Regions from separate parts of the Cryobacterium sandaracinum genome, predicted to be linked through region 1. Evidence: predicted binding sites of a transcription regulator. Region 1 holds the regulator's gene; the other holds the start of a gene.
What was found. Region 1 encodes HrcA, which represses chaperone genes, less so after heat shock. Its sites were predicted from a motif close to TTNGCACTCGNNNNNNNCGAGTGCNAA; they were not measured.
Positions count from the first base shown of each region.

Region 2: groES (co-chaperone GroES) is a predicted target of HrcA. The motif match lies at 3,193-3,219, and genes of this name have one in related genera.

Region 1 is NZ_SOGO01000038.1:105,211-116,328, forward strand. Features, by position in the region: gene E3T25_RS14250 (PhoH family protein) at 1-39, opposite strand, end outside; gene E3T25_RS14255 (HIT domain-containing protein) at 89-466, opposite strand; gene E3T25_RS14260 (16S rRNA (uracil(1498)-N(3))-methyltransferase) at 489-1,229, opposite strand; gene dnaJ (molecular chaperone DnaJ) at 1,236-2,354, opposite strand; gene hrcA (heat-inducible transcriptional repressor HrcA) at 2,421-3,458, opposite strand; gene E3T25_RS14275 (DUF4870 domain-containing protein) at 3,626-4,072, shown strand; gene E3T25_RS14280 (DUF4870 domain-containing protein) at 4,109-4,486, shown strand; gene hemW (radical SAM family heme chaperone HemW) at 4,489-5,715, opposite strand; gene E3T25_RS14290 (DUF1990 family protein) at 5,720-6,367, opposite strand; gene lepA (translation elongation factor 4) at 6,372-8,219, opposite strand; gene E3T25_RS14300 (alpha/beta fold hydrolase) at 8,658-9,404, shown strand; gene rpsT (30S ribosomal protein S20) at 9,523-9,786, shown strand; gene E3T25_RS14310 (hypothetical protein) at 9,814-10,056, opposite strand; gene holA (DNA polymerase III subunit delta) at 10,143-11,118, opposite strand, start outside.
Region 2 is NZ_SOGO01000021.1:134,210-145,327, forward strand. Features, by position in the region: gene tsaD (tRNA (adenosine(37)-N6)-threonylcarbamoyltransferase complex transferase subunit TsaD) at 1-342, shown strand, start outside; gene E3T25_RS16720 (DUF4190 domain-containing protein) at 482-850, shown strand; gene E3T25_RS07185 (DUF4190 domain-containing protein) at 948-1,511, shown strand; gene E3T25_RS07190 (DUF4190 domain-containing protein) at 1,531-1,941, shown strand; gene E3T25_RS07195 (class I SAM-dependent methyltransferase) at 1,967-3,166, opposite strand; gene groES (co-chaperone GroES) at 3,294-3,590, shown strand; gene rarD (EamA family transporter RarD) at 3,692-4,621, shown strand; gene E3T25_RS07210 (ABC transporter substrate-binding protein) at 4,668-5,399, shown strand; gene E3T25_RS07215 (ABC transporter substrate-binding protein) at 5,525-6,820, shown strand; gene E3T25_RS07220 (ABC transporter ATP-binding protein) at 7,040-7,810, opposite strand; gene E3T25_RS07225 (ABC transporter ATP-binding protein) at 7,807-8,721, opposite strand; gene E3T25_RS07230 (branched-chain amino acid ABC transporter permease) at 8,711-9,691, opposite strand; gene E3T25_RS07235 (branched-chain amino acid ABC transporter permease) at 9,706-10,983, opposite strand.

The sequences.
Region 1 (11,118 bases):
GGCGAGCAGACGGTCGTCGGCGCCGAGCAGGCGCACCATGGCAATGCCGTCGACCGTGATGTGTACCTCGGCCTGGCCCGGCCCGGGCTCACCGGAAACCAAGCGTTCCCTCCCCGAGGGTTCCGCCGGCGGCCTGCGGAGCGAGCAGGTGAGCGTGGACGTGGAAAACGGTCTGCCCGACGCTGGCGCCGGTATTGAACACGAGCCGAAACTGGCCGTTGGACAGCCGGGCCGCCACAGCATCCGCCACCTCGATGAGTTCGGTCAGCAGCCCGGGGTCTCCGGCCGCGAGCTCGACCACGTTGCTGTACTCGGATGTTTTCGGCGTGATGACGACATGCACGGGCGCCTGCGGGGCGATGTCGGTGAAGGCGATGATCCGTTCGGTTTCGGCGACGATGGTCGCCGGAACCTCGCGCGCGGCGATGCGAGTGAAGATGGACGGTTCTTGGCCGGTGGAAGACATATCTCTATCTTAAGCTCACGCGCTACCAGCGGCCGAGCGTCACGTTCAGGATGGAGAGGGCGGCCGGGCCGGCGGTGGAGGTGCGCAGCACATTGTCGCCCAGGCGCACCCGGGTGGCGCCTGCCTGCTCGAGCAGGGTCAGCTCGGCCGGGGAGATGCCGCCCTCGGGTCCGACGACGAGCAGGATATCCCGGTCGTCGGTCGGCGCCGCCTGCGAGGTCAACCGTTCGCTCGCGGTGGGCTCCAGCAGCAGCATCCGGGTAGTGCCGGCCAGCTCGGCCAGCATTTTGGTGCTCGCCGGTTCCCCGACCGTGGGCAGCCACGCGCGAATCGACTGTTTCGAGGCCTCGCGCACGATGCTGGACCAGCGATCCCGGCCCTTCTTGATTTTGGCTCCCTCCCAGCGCGTCACGGAGCGGGATGCGGCCCACGGGATCACCCCGTCGATGCCGAGCTCCGTGGCCGCCTGCACAGCCAGTTCGTCCCGGTCTCCCTTGGCGAGAGCCTGGACCAGACGGATGCGCGGCGTCAGCAGCGCGGTCACGGTCACCGTCTCGACGCGCAGGGTCAGCAGCCGCGCATCTGCGTCAACGACGGTGGCGGCGAGCATGAGCCCGGCCCCGTTCCCGATCTGCAGGCGCTCGCCCGGGCGCACCCGGCTGACGGTGACCGCGTGCCGGGCCTCGGCGCCACCGATGCCGACGACCGCCCCCGGCACGCAATCGGCGGCGTGGAGCGCCTCATCGATGAAGAAGTGTGCCATCGACGCCTAGCCGCGAAACCGATCGCGCAGCTTGGCGAAAAGTCCCTGCTGAAAGGCGCTGAGGGCAGGAACCGGCGCCTTGTGGCGGGCCGCAAAGGCCTCGATCAGCTCCCGCTCCTTGTGGTCGAGACGGGTCGGTGTGACCACGTGCACGCCGACCTTCAGGTCGCCGCGTCCGTTCCCGCGCAGACGGGTTACGCCGCGGTCCTTGACCGTGATGATCTCGGCGCTCTGCGTGCCCGGCCTGAGCTCGACCTCGATGTCGCCATCGAGCGCCTTGACGGTCGCGGATCTGCCGAGGATGGCATCCGTCATCGGCACCTCGAGGGTGCAGAGCAGGTCGTCGCCGTCACGGCTGAACACGTCGTGGTGGCGCACCTTCATCTCAAGGTAGAGGTCGCCGTTGGGACCGCCGGCCGGACCGGCCTCGCCGCTGCCGGGCATCTGCAGGCGCAGGCCCGTGTCGACCCCCGCCGGGATGTCGACGGGGACCGTGCGACGCGCTCGCACGCGGCCCTGGCCCTGGCAGGTGACGCAGGGAGTGGCGATGATCGTGCCGTAGCCGCGGCAGGAACCGCAGGGGCTGCTCGTCATGACATTGCCGAGCAGCGACCGCACGGCGCGCTGGATGGTGCCGGTGCCGTGGCAGATGTCGCAGGTGACGGGCGCGGTGCCCGGCTGGCAGCACGTGCCGCTGCAGGTCGCGCACATGATGGCCGTGTCGACCTCGAGCTCCCGGTGCGTGCCGAAGATGATCTCATCGAGGTCGAGGTCGACCCGGATCAGGGCATCCTGGCCGCGCTCACGGCGCGACCGAGGCCCGCGGCTGGATCCCCCGCCGCCGAAGAAGGTCTCGAAAATGTCGCCGAAGTTGCCGAAGTTGCCGTCGAAACCGGCGCCTCCGCCGCCGCCCGAGCGGCCGTTGCCGCCACGGTCGTAGTTGTCGCGTTGCTTGACGTCGCTGAGCACGTCGTAGGCGTGCGTGACGGATTTGAAGCGCTCGGATGCATCCGCGCCCGGGTTCACGTCGGGGTGCAGCTGCCGGGCCAGCCTGCGGTAGGCCTTCTTGATCTCGTCGGTCGAGGCGTCGCGGGCAACGCCGAGTACTTCGTAATGGTCAGCCAAAGCTGGCTCTCCTAGGTCTGTTCTGAAATGTGGTGTTCCGCCGGCTTCTCGGCCGAGGGGAACTGGTCAATTCTCGCCGAGAAGGCGTGAAAGGTAGCGGGCGACCGCACGGACGGCCGCCATGTTGTTCGAGTAGTCCATCCGAGTGGGGCCGAGTACGCCGAGGCGCGCCAGGTTGCCGCCCTGCGAGGAGTAGCCGCTGGTGAGCACGGATGTCTCGGCCAGACCGAACGGGGCATTCTCCCGGCCGATACTGACGGACACGCCGTGCTGGTCAGAGGCCATCTCGCCGAACAGCCGCAGAAGCACGACCTGTTCCTCGATGGCCTCGAGCACCGGGAAAATGCTGCCGGTGAAGTCTTCCTCGGTGCGCACGAGGTTGGCGGCGCCGGCCATCACGAGCCGGTCCTGCCTGTTCGCGCCGACCTGGTCCCGCAGGGTGCCGGTGATCAGATCCACCGCCTCCTGCTGCTCGAGCGGGCCGAGGCCGGAGCCGGCGGTGAGAGAGCTGCCGGTAAGGGTGCTGGCGGCCTCGCTCATGCCCAGCCCGACCAGAGCAGAATTCAACCGGGTGCGCAGTTCGATCAGAACGGGTTCAGCCAGAGGCCGGGGCAGGTCGACGACGCGTTGCTCGACCCGTCCGGCATCCGTGATCAGAACCGACAGGAGGCGAGTCTCGGACAGGGGCACCAGTTCGATGTGGCGCACCTTCGCGCGGGACAGCGACGGATACTGCACCAGGGCGACCTGATGGGTGAGCTGCGAGAGCAGCCGCACGCTGCGGGCCAGCACCTCGTCAAGGTCGGCCGACTGACCGAGGAACGTCTCGATGGCTTGGCGCTGCGCCGCCGAGAGCGGGCGCAGATCGGCGAGATGGTCGACGAACAGGCGGTAGCCCTTATCGGTGGGGATGCGGCCCGACGAGGTATGCGGAGCCGCGATCAACTCTTCCTCTTCGAGCAGGGCCATGTCGTTGCGGATCGTGGCCGCCGAGACCCCGAAGGAATGCCGGTCGACGATAGATTTGGAACCGACGGGTTCGCGGGAGGCTACATAGTCCTGAACGATCACACGCAGGACTTCGAGACTGCGATCGGACACCATGGCGCTCGCCTCCTCCCAGCGTCGCGAGTGCAGCATCGATTGGCACTCGCGGTATGTGACTGCCAATCATACCGCGACCGGCTGGGCTTACCCATTGCTCCCCAATGTTGGGGCGCAGTAACTTAGGCATGTAGCACCTCTTCCCCGGTGCACTGAAAGGCATGATCATGAGTAATTTCACTGGTCCCGGACCCGATGATCCGTACCAGGGCCAACGGCCGCCGCAACCGCCCTACCAGCCTGCCGCCCCGGGACCGTCGGCACCCCTGACGGAGGCGGATGACCGCCAATGGGCGTCCCTCGCACATCTGGGCGGGATCCTCATGTTCGTGCCGTCCCTGGTGCTGTGGCTGCTCTTCAAGGACCGCGGACCTCTGACCAGCGTCGAGGCGAAGGAAGCGCTCAACTTTCAGATCACGCTTCTGATCGGCTACTTCGCGATCAACTTTTTTGCGACGGTTATCGGCTTCCTCACATTCGGCATCGGCGGCGTCATCGGCGGTCTCGCCTGGGTGCTGTACATCCTCGGTGTTGTCTTCTCGGTGCTCGGCTACCTCCAGGCGAAGGACGGCAACCACTACCGGTACCCGTTCGCCCTGCGCCTGATCAAGTAGCCCGGCGCACTCGGTTTTTCTTCAGAAGGAGCACCAATGACCAATTCCACCCCACCACCGCCGCCCAACCCGAACCAGGCTCCCACCCCGATGAACCCGGCCGACGAAAAACTGTGGGCCACCCTCGTGCACGTCGGCGGCATTCTGTTCTATTTCGTGCCGGCCCTGATCGGCTACATCGTGCTCAAGGACCGCGGCCCGTTCATCCGGGCACACACCGCGACCGCACTGAACTTCCAGCTCACGCTCCTGATCGCCTACGCGGTCGGCGGCGTCCTGACGATCATCCTCGTCGGCTACCTCGTTCTCCTGGCTGCCTCCGTTCTGATGGTCGTGTTCGGCATCATGGCCGCCTTGGCCGCAAACCGGGGCGAGTACTACACGTATCCGCTGTCGATCAAGTTCGTGAACTGAGTTCAGTCGGCGAGCAGGCGGCGCACGACGGCATCCGCCAGGAGGCGTCCTCTGAGGGTCAGTTCGATCGAACCGAAGAGGGCTGCTTTCGCGTCGATGAGTTCGTCGGCGATGAGTCCCGCCACCTCGTGGCGCCTGAGCGGGCTGAGCGAGTCGATGGGGATACCCTCGCGGATTCGGGTGAGCAAGAGCACCCGCTCCACCTCCTGAGTGGCCGCATCGAGGGTCTCCCGCCCGGCAGCCGGTGAGTCGCCGGCGCGAATCCGATCGCCGTAGGCCGACGGATGCTTGACGTTCCACCAGCGCACCCCACCGATGTGGCTGTGGGCTCCGGGCCCCACACCCCACCAGTCCTGGCTGCGCCAGTAGGCGAGGTTGTGGCGCGAGCGGTGCGCGTCATCCGTCGCCCAGTTGCTGACCTCATACCAGCCGTAGCCTGCCGAGGACAGTAGGTCGTCGGCCAGCTCATAGAACTCGGCCTGAACGTCGTCATCGACAGGGGCCAGTTCGCCGCGCTTGATCTGGCGGGCCAGCTTGGTGCCCTCCTCGACGATAAGCGAGTAGGCGCTGACGTGGGTGGGAGCCTGCCGGATGGCGTGCTCGAGGCTGGTGCGCCAATCGACGAGGGTCTCCCCCGGTGTGCCGTAGATCAGGTCGAGGGACACGTCGAGGCCGGCCTCGCGCGCCCACTGCACCACAAGCGGCACCCGCTCGGGGTCGTGGGTGCGCTCGAGGGTGGCCAGCACGCTCGGTACCGCGGACTGCATGCCGAAGGACACCCGGGTGAAGCCGGAGTCGGCGAGGCGGCCGAGGTAAGCGGCGTCGACGGAGTCGGGGTTCGCCTCGGTGGTCACCTCGGCGCCGGGTGCGATCCCCCAGGTGGAGCGCACGGCCTCCAGCATCCGCACCAGGTCGTCGGCCGGGAGCAGGGTGGGGGTGCCGCCGCCGAAGAAGACGGTCGCCGCCTGGCGGGCCGGCACGCCCGACTGAGTCAGGATCCGGCCAGCCGACTGGACCTCGGTGATCGCCTGGCCGGCATAGTCATGCTGGCTTGCGCCCCGCAACTCGGTGGCGGTATAGGTGTTGAAGTCGCAGTAGCCGCAGCGGACCCGGCAGAACGGCACGTGCAGGTAGACGCCGAAATCGCGCTGGGCTGCTCCCACGGCGGCCGAGGCCGGCAGCAGTCCGTCGCTGGGTGCGGAGTCGCCGAGGGGAAGGGCACTGCCCATGCGGTTAGACCGCGCCGATCGGATGCAGCGCGCGTAGGTACCGAGCGGTGATTTTGGCCTGTTGCCGCCGCACGAACGGCCAGCCCAGCCGGTAGAACCAGTTGCCGGGGCGGGAGAAGGCGCGGATGGTCAGCCAGACCGAGTCGTCCTCGCGTCTGTCGACGATGAACGATTCCTCGCCGCTGGCCGGGTGCCCGGCCATGGTGCCGTATGCGAAGCCGAGGCGGTCGGGTTCATCGATCACGTAGACCACGCGCACGGGGGCATCGATGGTGAAGGGGCCTAACTTGCTCGTGAGGTGCGCGGACATGCCGTTGACGATGTAGGGCGTGCCGTCCTCGGCGAAGACGGCCTCGTCCGGCTCGGGCTTCTGGTCGCGGGCGGCCTGGCCGTCGGCGTCGAAGACGAGTCCCGTGTACTGCTGGCCGGTGCCGTCCAGCAGGTCGGTGACGGTCATTCCGCTCCCCCGCTGCACGCCCCAGGTCATCAGCGACTTCGAGGCCAGCTGGAAGCGCTCCTCACCGCTGCCAAGGCGCACGGTGCGCTCGAGGGGCCGGTAGCCCTTGGGTGGGAACCGGAGCAGGTCAGGGGCGAGGGTGCCGCCGATGGACGCGTAGGTGACGGCGGTATCGGTGAAGGTGGCGCGGCGCATCCGTCTACTTCTTCTTCGGGGGCTCGTCACCGGACAGGGCGGCGATGAACGCCTCCTGGGGAACCTCGACCCGGCCGACCATCTTCATGCGCTTCTTGCCCTCCTTCTGCTTCTCCAGCAGCTTGCGCTTGCGGGAGATGTCGCCGCCGTAGCACTTGGCGAGAACATCCTTGCGGATGGCACTGATGGACTCGCGGGCGATGATGCGGGCGCCGATCGCGGCCTGGATGGGCACGTCGAACTGCTGGCGCGGGATGAGCTTGCGCAGCCTTCCCGTCATCAGCACGCCGTAGTCGTAGGCCTTGTCGCGGTGCACAATCGCGCTGAACGCGTCGACCTGTTCGCCCTGCAGCAGGATGTCGACCTTGACCAGGTCGGCCTCCTGAGAGCCGATGGGTTCGTAGTCGAGCGAGCCGTAGCCGGCGGTGCGGCTCTTGAGATTGTCGAAGAAGTCGAACACGATCTCACCGAGCGGCATCGTGTAGCGGATCTCGACCCGGTCCTCGCCGAGGTAGTCCATGCCGAGCAGGGTGCCGCGGCGGCTCTGGCAGAGTTCCATGATCACGCCGACGTAGTCCTTGGGTGCGAGGATGGCCGCCTTCACGATCGGCTCCTCGACCTTGGCGATCTTCCCGTTCGGGAACTCGCTCGGGTTGGTGACCGTGACAGACTTCTTGTCGTCGGTGGTGACCTCGTAGATCACGCTGGGCGCCGTGGTGATCAGGTCGAGGCCGAACTCTCGGTCGAGCCGCTCGGTGATGATTTCCAGGTGCAGCAGCCCGAGGAAACCACAGCGGAAACCGAAACCGAGGGCGACGGATGTCTCGGGCTCGTACACGAGGGACGCGTCGGAGAGCTTGAGCTTGTCGAGGGCCTCCCGGAGGGCCGGGTAGTCGCTGCCGTCGATCGGGTAGAGGCCCGAGAAGACCATGGGCTTCGGCTCGGTGTAGCCCGGCAGGGCGACGGTGGCGGGGCGGAGCGCGGTGGTCACCGTGTCGCCGACCTTCGACTGGCGCACATCCTTCACGCCCGTGATCAGGTAGCCGACCTCGCCGACGCCGAGGCCCTTGCTGGTGGTGGGCTCGGGCGAGGTGACGCCGATCTCGAGGATCTCGTGCGTGGCACGGGTCGACATCATCTGGATCTTCTCGCGCGGGCCCAGCTTGCCGTCGATCATGCGCACATAGGTGACGACGCCACGGTAGCTGTCGTAGACCGAGTCGAAGATCATCGCGCGGGCCGGGGCGGCCGGGTCGCCGACCGGAGCCGGGATGAGGCGGGTGGCGCGGTCGAGGAGTTCGGCGACACCGACACCGGTCTTGCCGGAAACCCGGAGCACGTCGTCGGGACTGCCACCGATCAGGCTGGCGAGCTCCTTCGCGTACTTGTCGGGGTCGGCAGCCGGCAGGTCGATCTTGTTCAGCACCGGGATGATGGTGAGGTCGTTCTCCAGCGCCAGGTAGAGGTTGGCGAGGGTCTGCGCCTCGATCCCCTGGGCGGCGTCGACGAGGAGGATTGCTCCCTCGCACGCGGCCAGGCTGCGAGACACCTCGTAGGTGAAGTCCACGTGGCCGGGGGTGTCGATCATGTTCAGGGCGTAGGTCTGCCCGTCGAGTTCCCACGGCATACGAACGGCCTGGCTTTTGATGGTGATGCCGCGCTCGCGCTCGATGTCCATCCGGTCAAGGTATTGGGCGCGCATCGAACGGTCATCGACGACGCCGGTGATCTGCAGCATCCGGTCGGCCAACGTGGACTTGCCGTGGTCGATGTGGGCGATGATGCAGAAATTGCGGATGAACTCGGGCGGGGTGGCGGCCGGTTCAAGCGCCGTGAGGGGTCTCGGTGACATGGTCTGACAATTCTCCCATAGGTGGCTGGGTCCCGGTTTCGCCGTTGCCGCGCATCGTTCCAGGCTTGCGCGCGGGAGCGCATCGTTCCAGGCTTGCGCGCGGGAACGGCCGCGCCCGGCGGCTCGCAGCGAACCACTGCCGTGAACCACTGCCGTGGCTCTTCGGCGGGTAGTGTGGCCAATTCAGGAGATCCGACCGGGCGAGGCCGGACATCCGCACCGGTTCCGCACTGGTCCGCGGTGGCCCGGCCACCCGTGCGACGGATGTCCTGAGTTGGCCACAGACGCAGCGCCCGGCCGAGCACTCACCCACGGAAGAGCCAGAAGTGATTGACGCGAACCGGGTGCTGTCACTGCTGATCTGGTGCGGCTACTCCCTGATGTCTATCATCGGTATCGCCGTCACCCTCTCGTGCGGCTGCTCACCAGGAGGAATGAATGACACCCGCCGTCCCGGTTCTTTTCGTGCACGGGATCCGCACGTCGGGCACCATGTGGCGACGACAGCTGTCCATGCTGGGCGAGGCCGGGCATCCGGCACTCGCGATCGATCTGCCGGGGCACGGCGCCCGCATGGACGAAACGTTCACCGTGGCGGGCGCCCTGGCCGCCATCGACGAGGGCGTCGCTGCTCTGGGCGGCCGGGTGCTGCTGGTCGGCGTCTCCCTCGGCGGCTACTACGCCATCGAGTACGCCGCGCGCCACCCGCAGAAGGTGGCCGGGCTGGTCGCCGCGGGAAGCTGCGCGCTCCCGGCCGGCTGGCTGCTGGACGCCTACCGGGGCCTGGCCCGGCTGATCCGCCGACTGCCCGACCAGGGACTGTGGCTCCACACCACACTCGTGCGGGTGCTCCTTCCATCGGCAGGGGCCGCCGACACGCTCGCCGGCGGTGTGCCGCTGACGGTGATGGATGCCGGGCTCGGCGCCACCGGCAGCCTCCGCCCGCTGGACAGCCTGGCTCGCTATCCCGGCCCGGTGTGGCTGGTCAACGGTTCTCTGGATCAGTTCCGGCTGCATGAGCGCCGCTTCCTCGCCGCCTGCCAGGACGGGCGCCTCGTGATCGTCCCCCGGGCGTCGCACCTCGTCAGCCTGGCCCAACCGGAACGCTTCGCCGCGGTGCTGAGCGGCATCCTCACGGAGGTTGCGATCGACTGGCCCGGGCCGATTGTCGACCTGAGCGAATAGCTGGTATCGTTGCCTGTTGGCTTGCGTGTTGGGTCCCACCCCACACGATAATTGCCGTACGGCGCCCTCTACCGCCAAGCGGCCCATCCGAAAAAGAATCTAACGAAAGCGTATAAACGTGGCAAACATCAAGTCGCAGATCAAGCGTATCGGCACCAACAAAAAGGCCCAGGAGCGCAACAAGTCGGTCAAGAGCGAGTTCAAGCGCGCTGTCCGCGCGACGCGCCTGGCGATCGCCGCGGGCGACAAGGACAAGGCTGTTGCCAGCCTCGCCGTTGCTTCGAAAAAGCTCGACAAGGCCGTCAGCAAGGGCGTCATCCACCAGAACCAGGCCGCGAACAAGAAGTCCGCGATCGCCAAGTCGGTCAACGCCCTCGTCTAGTCTGCGCCTGACCGGGATTAGGATCGTTCACCGGCCCTGGCCGGCGTACACAACAGCCCCCGCCATCTCGGTGGGGGCTTTCGTGTGTCCGGGCAGAGGCTCGAACCGTCGGGGACCGGTCACCTGAAATTCATCACGGCCAGGCCCGGTCAGGCGCAGCAGCATCGCCCTGACGGCGGTCCTGGCAGCCGTCGCCTCTCTGCCGCTCGCCGCGCTGATCGTGTCGTGCGCGCCGAGTCCGCCCAGGCCCACACCTCTCAGTTCGGACATCAGTCGGCGCGCACCACGGTGAGCGACCCCTCCCTGGCGCGGAGCTCACCGTCGAGGGTAAGGAGGCGCGCGAAAGCCGGGTCTGGTCAGCTCCCACCGCGGCGGGCGATCACACCGATGAGCCGCTCGAGAGCGAAGACGGGGTCGCGCTCGGCACCCTTCACTGCGGCATCCGTTTCGGCCAGCGCCACGACGCAGCGGGCGAGACCCTCGTCGGACCAGCTGCGCAGGTCACGTTGGGCCCGCTCGACCTGCCAGGGGGCGAGGCCGAACTGGGAGGCAAGCTGGGCCGAGCCGCCGCGCACCCCGCAGAGCTTCGCCATGGTGCGGATCTTCATGGCGAACGCGGCCACCACCGGGACCGGGTCGGCGCCGGAGGACAGGGCGTGGCGCAGGATGACGAGCGCCTCCCCCTGATGCCCGGCGATGGCGGCATCGGCTACCTTGAACGCGTTGGCCTCGACCCTACCGCCGTAGTAGCGGTCCACGGTCGTCTCGGTCACTTCGGTGCCGACATCGGCGATGAGCTGCTGGCAGGCCGCGGAGAGTTCGGCCAGATCGCCGGAAAACGCGGCGACCAGGGACCGCAGCGCGCTGGGAGTGACCCGCTTGCCGGCCGTCTTGAATTCCGCGGAGGCGAAGTCGTGCCGGTCGGAGTCTTTCTTCAGCTCGGTGCAGACGACCTCGATGGCGCCGCCGACGCCCGAACGGATGGTGTCGAGCAGCTTCTTGCCGCGCACGCCGCCGCCGTGCCGGAGCACGACGTAGGTGTCCTCGGCCGGGTTCTGCAGGTAGTCGAGGGCCTCCGCGAGGAACGTGTCGCTGCACTTCTCGACGGAGCTGACGCGGATCAGCCGCGGTTCGCCGAAGAGGGACGGGCTGGCCATGGTGAGCAGTTCGCCGGGCGCATAGCTGTCGGCCTGCACGTCGCTGATCTCCAGGCTGGGGTCTTCGAGTTTGAGGAAGTCCCGCAGCTGGCGGATCGCGCGTTCGGCCAGGAACACTTCGGTTCCGGAGACCAGGATGATCGGCGCCGGCCGCACCTGGTGCCAGGCCAGCTGC
Region 2 (11,118 bases), on a different contig from region 1:
GACGCGGATGAGTCGGTGCCGCTGGCCGACGTGGCCGCCAGTTTCCGAGAGGCGGTCGTCGACATCCTCCTGACCAAGTCAGTCGCGGCCTGCGTCGACCTCGGTGTGCCGAGGCTCCTGCTCGGGGGCGGCGTGATCGCCAACGCCCGGCTGCGTCAGGTGGCCCAGGAGCGCACGGATGCCGCCGGCATCGCCCTGCGCATCCCGCCTCTGTCGCTCTGCACCGACAACGGTGCCATGATCGCGGCCCTCGGGGCGCAGCTGATCATGGCCGGACATGCGCCTTCGTCACTGGAGTTCGGGGCGGACTCCACCCTTCCGGTCTCCGAGATCCAGGTCTGAAACCCCCTCCCACCGGTATTTCGCCACCGGACGGGTATTCTGGCTTCGGCAGGCGACGTTTGTTCGTGCGATCAACACCTTGTCCGACTGGGAGCCAGATTGGCAGCTCAGATGCACCATTCCCGAAGGAGCAATCGACATGACCGACCCCAACGAGCCGCCGGTTAACCCGCCCAAGTTCCAGCCGCCGGCGGCGCAGGCCGCTCCGGCCTACGCCCAGCCGGGCTACCCTCAGTCCTACGCGCCGCAGGGCCCGTCCGAGAAGTACAACGTGCTGTCCATTGTGTCGCTCGTGACCTCGGTGCTCGGGATCTCCCTGGTCGGCATCATCACCGGCCACATCAGTCTGAGCCAGATCGGGAAGACTGGAGAAAAGGGACGGGGACTCGCGATTGCCGGCCTCATTGTCGGCTACGCCGGCCTGGCGGCTCAGCTCCTGGCCGTCGTCCTGCTGATCCCGTTGATGATCGCGATCGCGAACGACCCGACCCTGCTCAATACCTACTGACCCGGTGGCCACGGGCAGAAATTCCGCGCGTCGATGACCCGTGACCCGATATGCAATTAGCGACGCCACCCCGTTGTCCGGAAAGGAATGAATTCGCATGAGCGATTCCAACAACCCCAGCAACTCTGACGTGCCCCGCGTGCCTGACGTGCCCCAGGTGCCCGGCGTGCCGGAGGTGCCTGACGTGCCGCAGGTCCCCGATATCCCGCGCGACGAGCAGGGGGCGTCCGCCGCCCCGCCGGCGTACAACGGCCCGACCCCGCCGGCCTCCGTCCCGCCCGCCTACGGCGCCGCGACCCCGCCGCCCGGCTACGGCACCCCGGCGGTGACCCAGGCGCCTGCCCATGGCGACGCGTATTCGTCGCCCTTCGGTGCGGTCGCCGCGAAGCAGCCGATTTTCAGCATCTTGGCGCTGGTCGCCGGCGTTATCGGCGTGCTCGGCTCGCCGATCGTGTTCCTCCCGATTGTGGGTGGCATCCTCGGACTGTTCATCCCCGCCGCCGCGGTCGTCCTGGGCTTCCTCGGTAAGTCGAAGGAGCCGCAGGCGAGGGGCTTCTGGCTGACCGGGCTGATCACGGGGTTCATCGGCGTCGGTCTGGCACTGGTCAGTATCGTGATCTGGTCTGTCTTCTTCGCCACCATCCCCAACTCGTCGTACTGAGCGGAAGATAGCAGCGGGGATGGTTGGGGAGGAACGGGACTGGTCCCGCAACGATGACTTCCGGGTCGACCTCACCCGGCCTCCGGCGCCCGCTCCGGGGGAGCTGGACTACGCGTCGACCATCACAGCCCCTACCGAATGGGTGCCGTACGTCTACACCGACAGCGAGCTGACCGCGCAGGCAGGCCAGGGCGGGCTGTCCATCGCATCGCTCGTCTTCGGGCTGCTGGGGCTGCTGATCGCGGTCTTCGGCGTCTGGGGTGCGGCGCTCTCCCTGGCCGCGGTCGTGCTGGCCGTGATGGCCCGCGTGACCGAGCGCCGTGCCGGCACCGCGTGGGCCTACGGGCTGTGGACCGGGCTGGCCGGGCTGGTCCTCGCGGTCGGGTGGGTGTTGATCGTCACACAGGTGCTGACGGTCGTGCCCGGCTGAGCCATGCTGTCCTTCGCCGCTGGCCTCAGTCGAGTGGCGGAATCCGCTCCACCAGCAGAGCCACCCGGTGGCCGGCGGCCCGGGTGAGCACGAGCGTCGCCGACTCGGGGCCTTTGAGCTTCAGTCGGGTGCGCAGGGTGGCCGGGTCGACGTCCACGCCGCGTTTCTTGATCTCGAGAGTGCCGATGCGGCGTTCTTGTAGGCCCAGCCGCAGCTTCTTCTCGTCGACCGGCAGCACCTCGAGCACCCGGAATGCGGTGGCGAAGGGCGTGCGTTGCAGGGTCTCGGAGGTGAAATACGCGATCCCCTCGCTCAGCATCGACGCGTCGAGCGACCGGGCCAGGTCCCCGATCAGACGGGCACGGATGATCGCGCCGTCCGGCTCGTACAGGTAGTCGCCCAGCACTCCCACCGGGGCATCCGTGCTGTCGTGGGGCGCGGTCAGTTCGTGGATCCCGGTCCGGCCGAGCAGCAGGGCGGAGCGACGGATGCCGGCGCGCGCCAGTGCTCCGAACCACAGCCCCATCTCCACGAGCTTGCCGTCCACGGAGACCCACTGCGACTCGGCTTCCGCGGGGATCAGCTCGCGGTCGTGGCCCGGCCCGAGCTTGACGCCGACGGGCATCCGCTCACTGAGACCGAAGACAAAATCGAGGTGCGGGGAGTAGTCCTCCGGCCGGGTCAGGCGCGAGGTGTTGGAGTGCCCGGCGGTGCGCCGGGCCGGGTCGAGCCAGGCGGCGTCGAAGCCGGCCAGGTCGACGTCTTCCGCGGACGAGTGCAGAACGCTCGCGTTCTCGAACGGAGCCAGGTTGTAGCTGGCGACGGTCGCGGTCACCTCGTCGGCGTCCACCCCCGTCACCGTGAGGTCCATGGCGGCCAGGGCCATGGCGTCGCCTCCGATGCCGCAGCCGAGGTCGACGACCCGGTTCAGGGACGCGCCCGCGAAGCGGCCGGCGTGCAGCGCCGCCACCCGCAGCCGGGTGGCCTGCTCGAGGCCGGCCTCCGTAAACAGCATGCGGCCGGCGAACTCGCCGAACTTGGGCACGGCCCTGGCTCGGAGCCGGGACTGGCTGAGCACCGCGGTGACCAGCTCGGGGCTGTGTCCGGCCTTGCGCAGTTCGCTCACCACCCGCACGACGTCGGCGGCCGCGTCGTACGGCGGCAACGAGTCCAGCAGGCGCAAACCGCCCGGCGATAACAGCTCGACGAGCTCTGAGCGTTCCATCGTGTAAACCTATCAACACGACGCATCTGGCACTCACGTTGCGTGAGTGCCAGATGCGCCCTAAACTCGTCTTGGCACTCTCGCTGTGAGTCTGCTAACTATGTCTTAGCTAAGAAAGAGGTCAACCGTGTCGGTCTCCATCAAGCCGCTCGAGGATCGCATCGTCATCAAGCAGGTCGACGCAGAGCAGACCACCGCATCAGGTCTGGTCATTCCTGACACCGCCAAGGAAAAGCCCCAGGAGGGCGAAGTTGTCGCAGTCGGCCCCGGCCGCATTGACGACAACGGCAACCGCATTCCACTCGACGTCGCCGTCGGCGACAAGGTGATCTACTCCAAGTACGGTGGAACCGAAGTCAAGTTCGGTGGTGAGGACCTCCTCGTCCTGTCGGCCCGCGACGTGCTCGCAGTCGTCGTTCGCTAGCCACACCCACGCAACGGTAGAATCCCGGATGGCCCTGGCCATCCGGGATTCGTCGTTAAGAAAGGTCCGCTGTGGCGCAAGACGCTCTTCCACCCGGGAAAATCCGCGCGGCCCGCCCGGCGCGGTCGGAGCAGAGCAAGGGACTGATCTACGCGGTCCTCGCCTACGCCCTCTGGGGCACGCTGCCGCTCTACTTTCTGCTCCTCGCGCCCAGTGGTGCCTTCGAGATCGTGGCCTGGCGGGTTCTCTTCTCCCTGGTGTTCTGCGCACTGCTGATCACGGTCACGCGCAAGTGGAAGTCCTTCCTCGCGCTGCTGCGGAGGCCTCGCATCGTGTTCACCATGGGTCTGGCCGGCCTGCTGATCTTCGTCAACTGGCAGACCTACGTCTTCGCCGCCCTCAGCGGCCACGTGGTCGAGGCAGCCCTCGGCTACTTCATCAACCCGATCGTGACCGTGTTCCTCGGCGTCATTCTGCTGCGCGAGAGGCTGCGCCTGCTGCAGTGGGTGGCCGTGGGAATCAGCCTCGGGGCCGTCGTCGTGCTCACCGTCGGCTACGGCTCGCTGCCGTGGGTGTCGCTCATCCTCGCGTTCTCGTTCGGATTCTACGGATTGATCAAGAAAAGGGTCGGCCGCGACGTCGATGCCGTCGCCGGACTCACCCTCGAAACGGTCTGGCTCGCACCCATCGCCGTGGTGCAGCTGATCGTGGTGGCCTCTGTCTCCGGTCTTACCTTCGGAAGCGTGTCCATCTGGCATACCGTGGGGCTGCTGGCAGCAGGTGTTGTGACCGCTGTGCCGCTGTTGTTCTTCGCCGCCGCGGCCCGGCGCCTGCCTCTGACATACATGGGTCTGATCCAGTACTTCGCTCCGATCCTGCAGTTCCTGGTCGGCGTCTTCGTGCTGCTCGAGCCCATGCCGCCCGAGCGCTGGGTCGGTTTCGCACTGGTCTGGGTGGCGCTGGTCGTTCTCACGACCGACATGGTCCTCACCGGACGCGCGCCCCGGCGTGCGTCCCTTGAACCGGTCTGAGCCCCGCTACGCTCGGGGACGCACCTCGTATGTGAAAGGACACCGGATGCGCACTGCGTCGACTTCCCTGCCCGTCATCCTCGTCGGGGCGCTGGCCTGCGTGCTCCTGCTGTCCGGATGTAGGGCTGAGGTCGCGCCGCCCTCAGTCGAGCCCGCTGCCGCCGCGTCCGTCGTGGTGGCTCCGTCCGGTGACGGGACCGTGCGCCTCGGAACTCTGTTCCCCATGACGGGCCCGGCGGCGGCCAGTGGTGCGGCACAGGTGGCCGGCTCCGAACTGGCCGCCCGGGAGATCACCGAGCAGGGCCGAATTCTCGGGACTCCGATCGAGATCATCCACCGCGACTCCGCCGTCGACCCGGCGACGTCGCTGACCGACTTGTTGGCTCGTGGCGTCGACGTCGTGCTGTGGGACGCCACCGTTCCGATGCCGGGCGATCTGGCGGCCGCCGTCGCGGCGGCGCCGGTGGTACTGCTGTGGCTCGGCGACTTCGCGAACGGAGGCACGCCGCTGGCCGCCAGTGACGGCTTCGCAGCGCGCCTGCGCACCCTCGATCCAGGGCTGGTCGACACTGCCGGCGGCGGTGAAGCCTATGACGGAGTCGTCTTGAGCGCCCTGGCCGCAGCACGGGCCGGAGACGACGGTGCGGCGTCGATCAGGCCCGCTCTCGACCAGGTCAGTACCGGGGCGTTCGCCTGCGCATCCTGGGGAGAATGTGCGGCCGCGCTGGCCGATGCGCAACAGATCGCTTATCAGGGCGTCACCGGCCGCCGATCGTAACGATTTGGTCTGCGTTACACGGATGTAACCCGGTTGCCTTGTTTCGCGCGATTCCTGTCAATAATGTGACAGAACGGCAGTCAATCGACCGCTGTCATTTCTCATTCCTAGTCCCAAGGAGCAACATGAGCGTATTCGCGAAGGCCTCGGCCTCCCGCTCAGTTCGGGCAGTCGTCACTGGAGTCGCCTTGGTCGGCGTCAGTGCACTTCTGCTCACCGGCTGCAGCAGCAACACCACTGAGCCGGCTGCATCGGAAGCCCCCGCCGCGAGCGGAGACGCCCAGGCCATCACGGCCGGCGACCGTGACCTGACCCTGAAGGTCGGCACCATCCTTCCCCAGAGTGGCGCCCTGGCCTTCCTCGGCCCGCCCGAAGAAGCCGGCGTCGCCCTGGCCGTCAAGGACATCAACGACGCGAACCTCGGATTGACCGTTGAGGCCATCTTCCGTGACTCCGGCGACACCACGACGGACACCGCGACCGGTTCGGTGACCGACCTTCTCTCGCAGAAGGTTTCCGCCATCATCGGCGCGGCATCCTCCGGCGTCTCCAAGACCGTGATCGACCAGATCACCGGCGCGGGCGTCGTGCAGTTCTCCCCGGCCAACACCTCGGCGGACTTCACGAAGTACGCCGACAAGGACCTCTACTGGCGCACCGCCCCGTCCGACCTGCTGCAGGGTGAAGTCCTGGGCACCCAGATCGCCGACGACGGCAACAGCACCCTCGGCCTGATCGTGCTCAACGACTCTTACGGCACCGGCCTGGCCGAGTCCACGACGACCGCCTTCGAGGCTGCGGGCGGCGAGGTCGTCGCCACGTCCCTGTTCAACGAGGGTGACTCCAACTTCGCCGCTCAGATCTCCGAAGTGACCGCCGCCAACCCCGACGCGATCGCCCTGATCACGTTCGACCAGGCCAAGGTCATCACCCCCGCACTGGTCGGCTCCGGCTTCCCCGGTGGCAACCTGTACTTCGTGGACGGCAACCTGTCCGACTACAGCAAGGACTTCGACGCCGGCATCATCACCGGTGCCAAGGGCACGCTGCCCGGCCTCGACGTAGGAACCCTCGGCGACTTCACCGATCGTCTCAAGGAGATCGACCCCACCCTGACCGACTTCAGCTACGCGGCAGAATCTTACGACGCCGTCATGCTCGTCGCGCTGGCCGCCTACGCGGCCAACGACGTCTCGGGTGAGGCCATCTCCAAGCACCTCCGCCAGGTCTCTGGGGGAACCGGCGACGGCACCACGGTCTCCGACTTCACCGCGGCGGCTAAAGCCCTCGCGGCCGGCGACCAGGTCGACTACGAGGGCTTCTCCGGCCCGGTCACGTTCGATGAGAACGGCGACCCGACCGAGGCAACCATCGGCGTCTACGAGTACCTCGAAGACAACACGTACAAGCGCATCAACTAGTCACGATTCGTCGCTGACCGGCGTTCGATCTGGAAGGGCCCCGACTTCGGTCGGGGTCCTTCTTCGTGCGCCCGGTGACGGCCGTCACCCGGTGACGCCCCTCTCCCGGACACGATCGGCGTCACCGGACACGGAGCACCGGACACACGGAAGCGGCGCCCGAAGATCTCGGGCGCCGCTTCGTCGTGCGGGGCGTGCAGTCGGTGCTGGCGGCTCCGGCTAGTCGTCCTGGCCGAGGGTGCCGAGGTAGAGGCCGATCACCTTGGGATCGTTCAGCAGCTCGCGGCCGGTGCCCGTGTAGGCGTCACGGCCCTGGTCGAGCACGTAACCGCGGTCGCAGATCTGCAGGCACCGGCGCGCATTCTGCTCCACCATGATCGTGGTCACGCCGGCCTTGTTGATCTCCTTGACACGCAGGAACGCCTCGTCCTGGCGCACGGGGGAGAGGCCTGCGCTCGGCTCGTCGAGCAGCAGTACGTGCGGGCCCATCATCAGCGCCCGCGACATGGCCACCATCTGGCGTTCCCCGCCGGACAGCGATCCGGCGCGCTGCTGCAGACGCTTCCCGAGCTCCGGGAAGATCTCCGTGACGAACTCGAGGCGTTCGGTCAGGCCTTTCGGCTTCAGGAACATGCCCATCTCCAGGTTTTCCTGGATCGTGAGCGTGGGGAAGACGTTGTTCGTCTGGGGCACGAAACCGACGCCCTTGGCCACGAGCTTGTTCGCCTTGAGGTTGGTGATGTTCTCGCCGCGAAGCAGGATCTCACCCTCCCGGACCTTGACCTGGCCGAAGATCGACTTGAGCAGCGTGGACTTGCCGGCGCCGTTCGGGCCGATGATCCCGATCAGCTCGCCGTCGTAGGCGGTCAGGGAGCAGGCGTTGAGGATGTTGACGCCCGGCAGGTAGCCGGCCGTCACCGTCTTGACCTCGACGACGGGCTGCCCGGTGGGCGTGTAAGCCGGCGCGGCGGCAGGGCTGGTGTTCGTCAATCGAGCAACTCCTTAATGGCTTCCACACGTTCTGTTTCGGCGGCCGGATCCTCGCCGAGGTCCTCGTCGTGGTGCTGACCCAGGTAGGCGTCGATCACGGCGGGGTTACGCATCACCTCGTGCGGGTCGCCCTCGGCGACCACGCGGCCTTCGGCCATCACGATGACCCAGTCGGCGATGTGGCGCACCATATGCATGTCGTGTTCGACGAACAGAACCGTCATGCCCTCCGCCTTCAGGTTGAGGATGTGGTCCAGTAGCGACTGCGTCAGTGCCGGGTTCACCCCGGCCATCGGCTCGTCGAGCATCACCAGGCTCGGCTCGCTCATCAGCGCCCGTGCCATCTCGAGCAGCTTGCGCTGCCCGCCGGAGAGGCTTGCGGCGTAGTCGTCCTTCTTGGTGTCGAGCTTGAACCGTTCGAGGATATCGAGGGCCTGCACCCTGTTCGCCTCCTCCTGTTTGGCCCAGAAGAAGGGGAAGATCGCCCGGAACAGGTTCTCGCCGGCCTGGCCCTTGGCGCCGAGCAGCATGTTGTCCATGACGGTCAGCAGGCCGAGCGCCTTGGTGAGCTGGAAAGTGCGCACCTGGCCCATCCGGGCCACCTTGAACGCGGGCATCCCCGACAGGGGGCGACCTTCGAAGGTCCACGACCCGGTGTCAGGCTTGTCAAAGCCCGTCAGCAGGTTGAACAGGGTGGTCTTGCCGGCTCCGTTGGGCCCGATCAGCGCCGTGATGGCGCCGCGCGGGATCTCGACGTGGTCGACGTCGACGGCCTTGAGACCGCCGAAGGTTCGACTCACGCCGTCGGCAACCAGGATCGGGTCGCGCTTCTTGCAGCCCGGTTCGGCCTCGCCGATGTGCAGGTCGGTCGACTTGACCGGCTTGTTGCTGGGAACGGTGTTATTTGACAAAGGCCAACTCCTTCTTGTTTCCGAAGATGCCTTGCGGTCTGAAGATGACTATAAGCATGATCGCCACTCCGACCAGGATGAAGCGCAGCTGGCCGGCCTGAATGCTGGTGATGAAAGGGATCCAGCCTGCCTCCACCGCTCGGGCGATGAACCCGGAGAAGAAGGAGAGCAGAACCCAGAAGACCATCGAGCCGATGACCGGCCCGAGAATCGTCGACGCGCCGCCGAGCAGGAGGATCGCGTAGATGAAGAACGTCAGGGACGTCTGATAATTCGAGGGCACCACCGCACGGGGAAGCACAAAGATCATTCCGGCGATCGTGCCGAACACGCCACCGAGAATCAGAGACTGCATCTTGTAGGAGTAGACGTTCTTGCCGAGCGCGCGCACAGCATCCTCGTCTTCACGGATTCCCTTGATCACGCGACCCCACGGGCTGCGCATGATCTGCCAGGTGAACAGGCAGGCGAGGGCCACGATCGACCAGGCCACGATGCGCAGCCACCAGTCGTACTCGTTGTACTCGAAGGGGCCGAAGCCGTAGCGCCCCTCCGGGATCGGGTTGAGGCCGGCGAAACCGCCCTTGTAGCCGCTCAGGCCGTTCGCGGAACCCGTGATGGACTGGAACGTGTTCGTCGTGAACAGGAGGCGCACGATCTCGGCCGCCGCGATCGTCACGATCGCGAGGTAGTCCGCGCGCAGGCGGAGCGTCGGGATGCCCAGGACCAGGGCGAAAACGACGGATGCGCCGACCCCCACCAGCACGGCACCCCAGACGGGGAAACCGAAGCTGAGGGTGGAGATGGCGAACCCGTAGGCTCCGAGGGCCATGAAGCCGGCCTGGCCGAAGTTCAGGAGGCCGGTGTATCCGAAGTGGATCGCCAGCCCGAGAGCCGCGAGGGCGTAGGCGGCGGTGGTCGGGCTGATCAGCTCGACGGCTGCGTTGCTAAAGATTGCTCCCCAGTCGATCATCGGATGCCCTTCTAGCCAATTCTCTCTTTGCGACCCAGGATGCCTTGCGGCCGAAGCAGCAGCACCAGGATCAACACGACAAGTGCACCGACGTATTTAAGGTCGGAGGGAAGCAACAGCGTCGACAGTTCGACGAACAGGCCGACGATGATCGAACCGATCAGGGCGCCGAAAGCGGTGCCAAGACCGCCGAGGGTCACGGCCGCGAAGACGAGCAGCAGGATCTGGAAACCCATATCCCAGCTGACGCCCGGTCGGAAGTAGGCCCACAGAATTCCGCTGAGGCCGGCGAGGGCCCCACCGAGCACCCAGACGATCCGGATGACGCCGTCGACGTCGATCCCGCTGGCCGAGGCCAGGCTGGGATTGTCGGAGACCGCGCGGGTGGCCTTGCCGATGCGGGTGCGCAACAGGAAGTAGGAAACGGCCAACAGCACCACGATGCTGATGCCCATGCTGGCCACGTCGATCATCGAGAGCCGGATCGGACCCAGCTGCATGTCGGCGAGGCCGGATCCCGGAAGCTGGCTCGTTCCGCCGCCGACGAAGATCTGGAACAGGTAGCGCAGGGCGAGCGAGAGGCCGATGCTCACGATCATCAGTGGGATCAGACCGACGCCCTTGCGGCGCAGCGGCTTCCAGATCACCGCGTCCAGGCTCCAGCCGAAGCCCGCGCTCAGCGCGACGGCGATGATGATCGCCAGCCAGATCGGCAGGCCGAGCGTGACCGAGAAGAGGAGGGACATCAGCGCGCCGAAGGTGATCATCTCCGCATGCGCGAAGTTGCTCAGCCCGGTGGTGCCGAAGATCAGGGACAGCCCGATCGCGGCGAGGGCCAGGAGCAGACCGAAGTTCAGCCCGTTGACGAACCGATTGATGAACTGGTCAAAGAAGCTCACCGTCGTGCGCGTGCCCTCACCGAGGAAGAAGTTGACCGACTTCACCTTCGTGAGCGCGAATTCCGCCTCGATCACGCTGCCGCCCTTGGCGACGACGACGCCCTCGGGGAGGGTCTCCTCATCGAGGGTGACGGTGTAGGCGGCCTTCTCGGGCACGCCGACCTTCCACTTGCCGTCGGCACCCGTTTCCACGGATGCTTCATAGCCGGCCCCCTCGACGGTGATCAGCACATTGTCGAGCGGTTTCTGGTCGAACTGCACATTGCCGGTGAGTACGAACTCGTACTGATCGGTTCCGACCTCATCGGCATGAGCCGGACTGGCCGAGACGGTGGCGAATGTGGACATAGTCAGGGCTGCGAAGAGCAGGCCGAAAAAGATCACCAGCATTCTGGGTGAGAATCTGCGAACAGCTTCAGGGGAATTCACTGCACCTCCATGGCGGCACCGTTGGGTCTGTGACCGAGCGTGCCCCGGGTCTCACCTACCAACATCTTTGTTGACAGTAAGTGAAGATTATGTCGC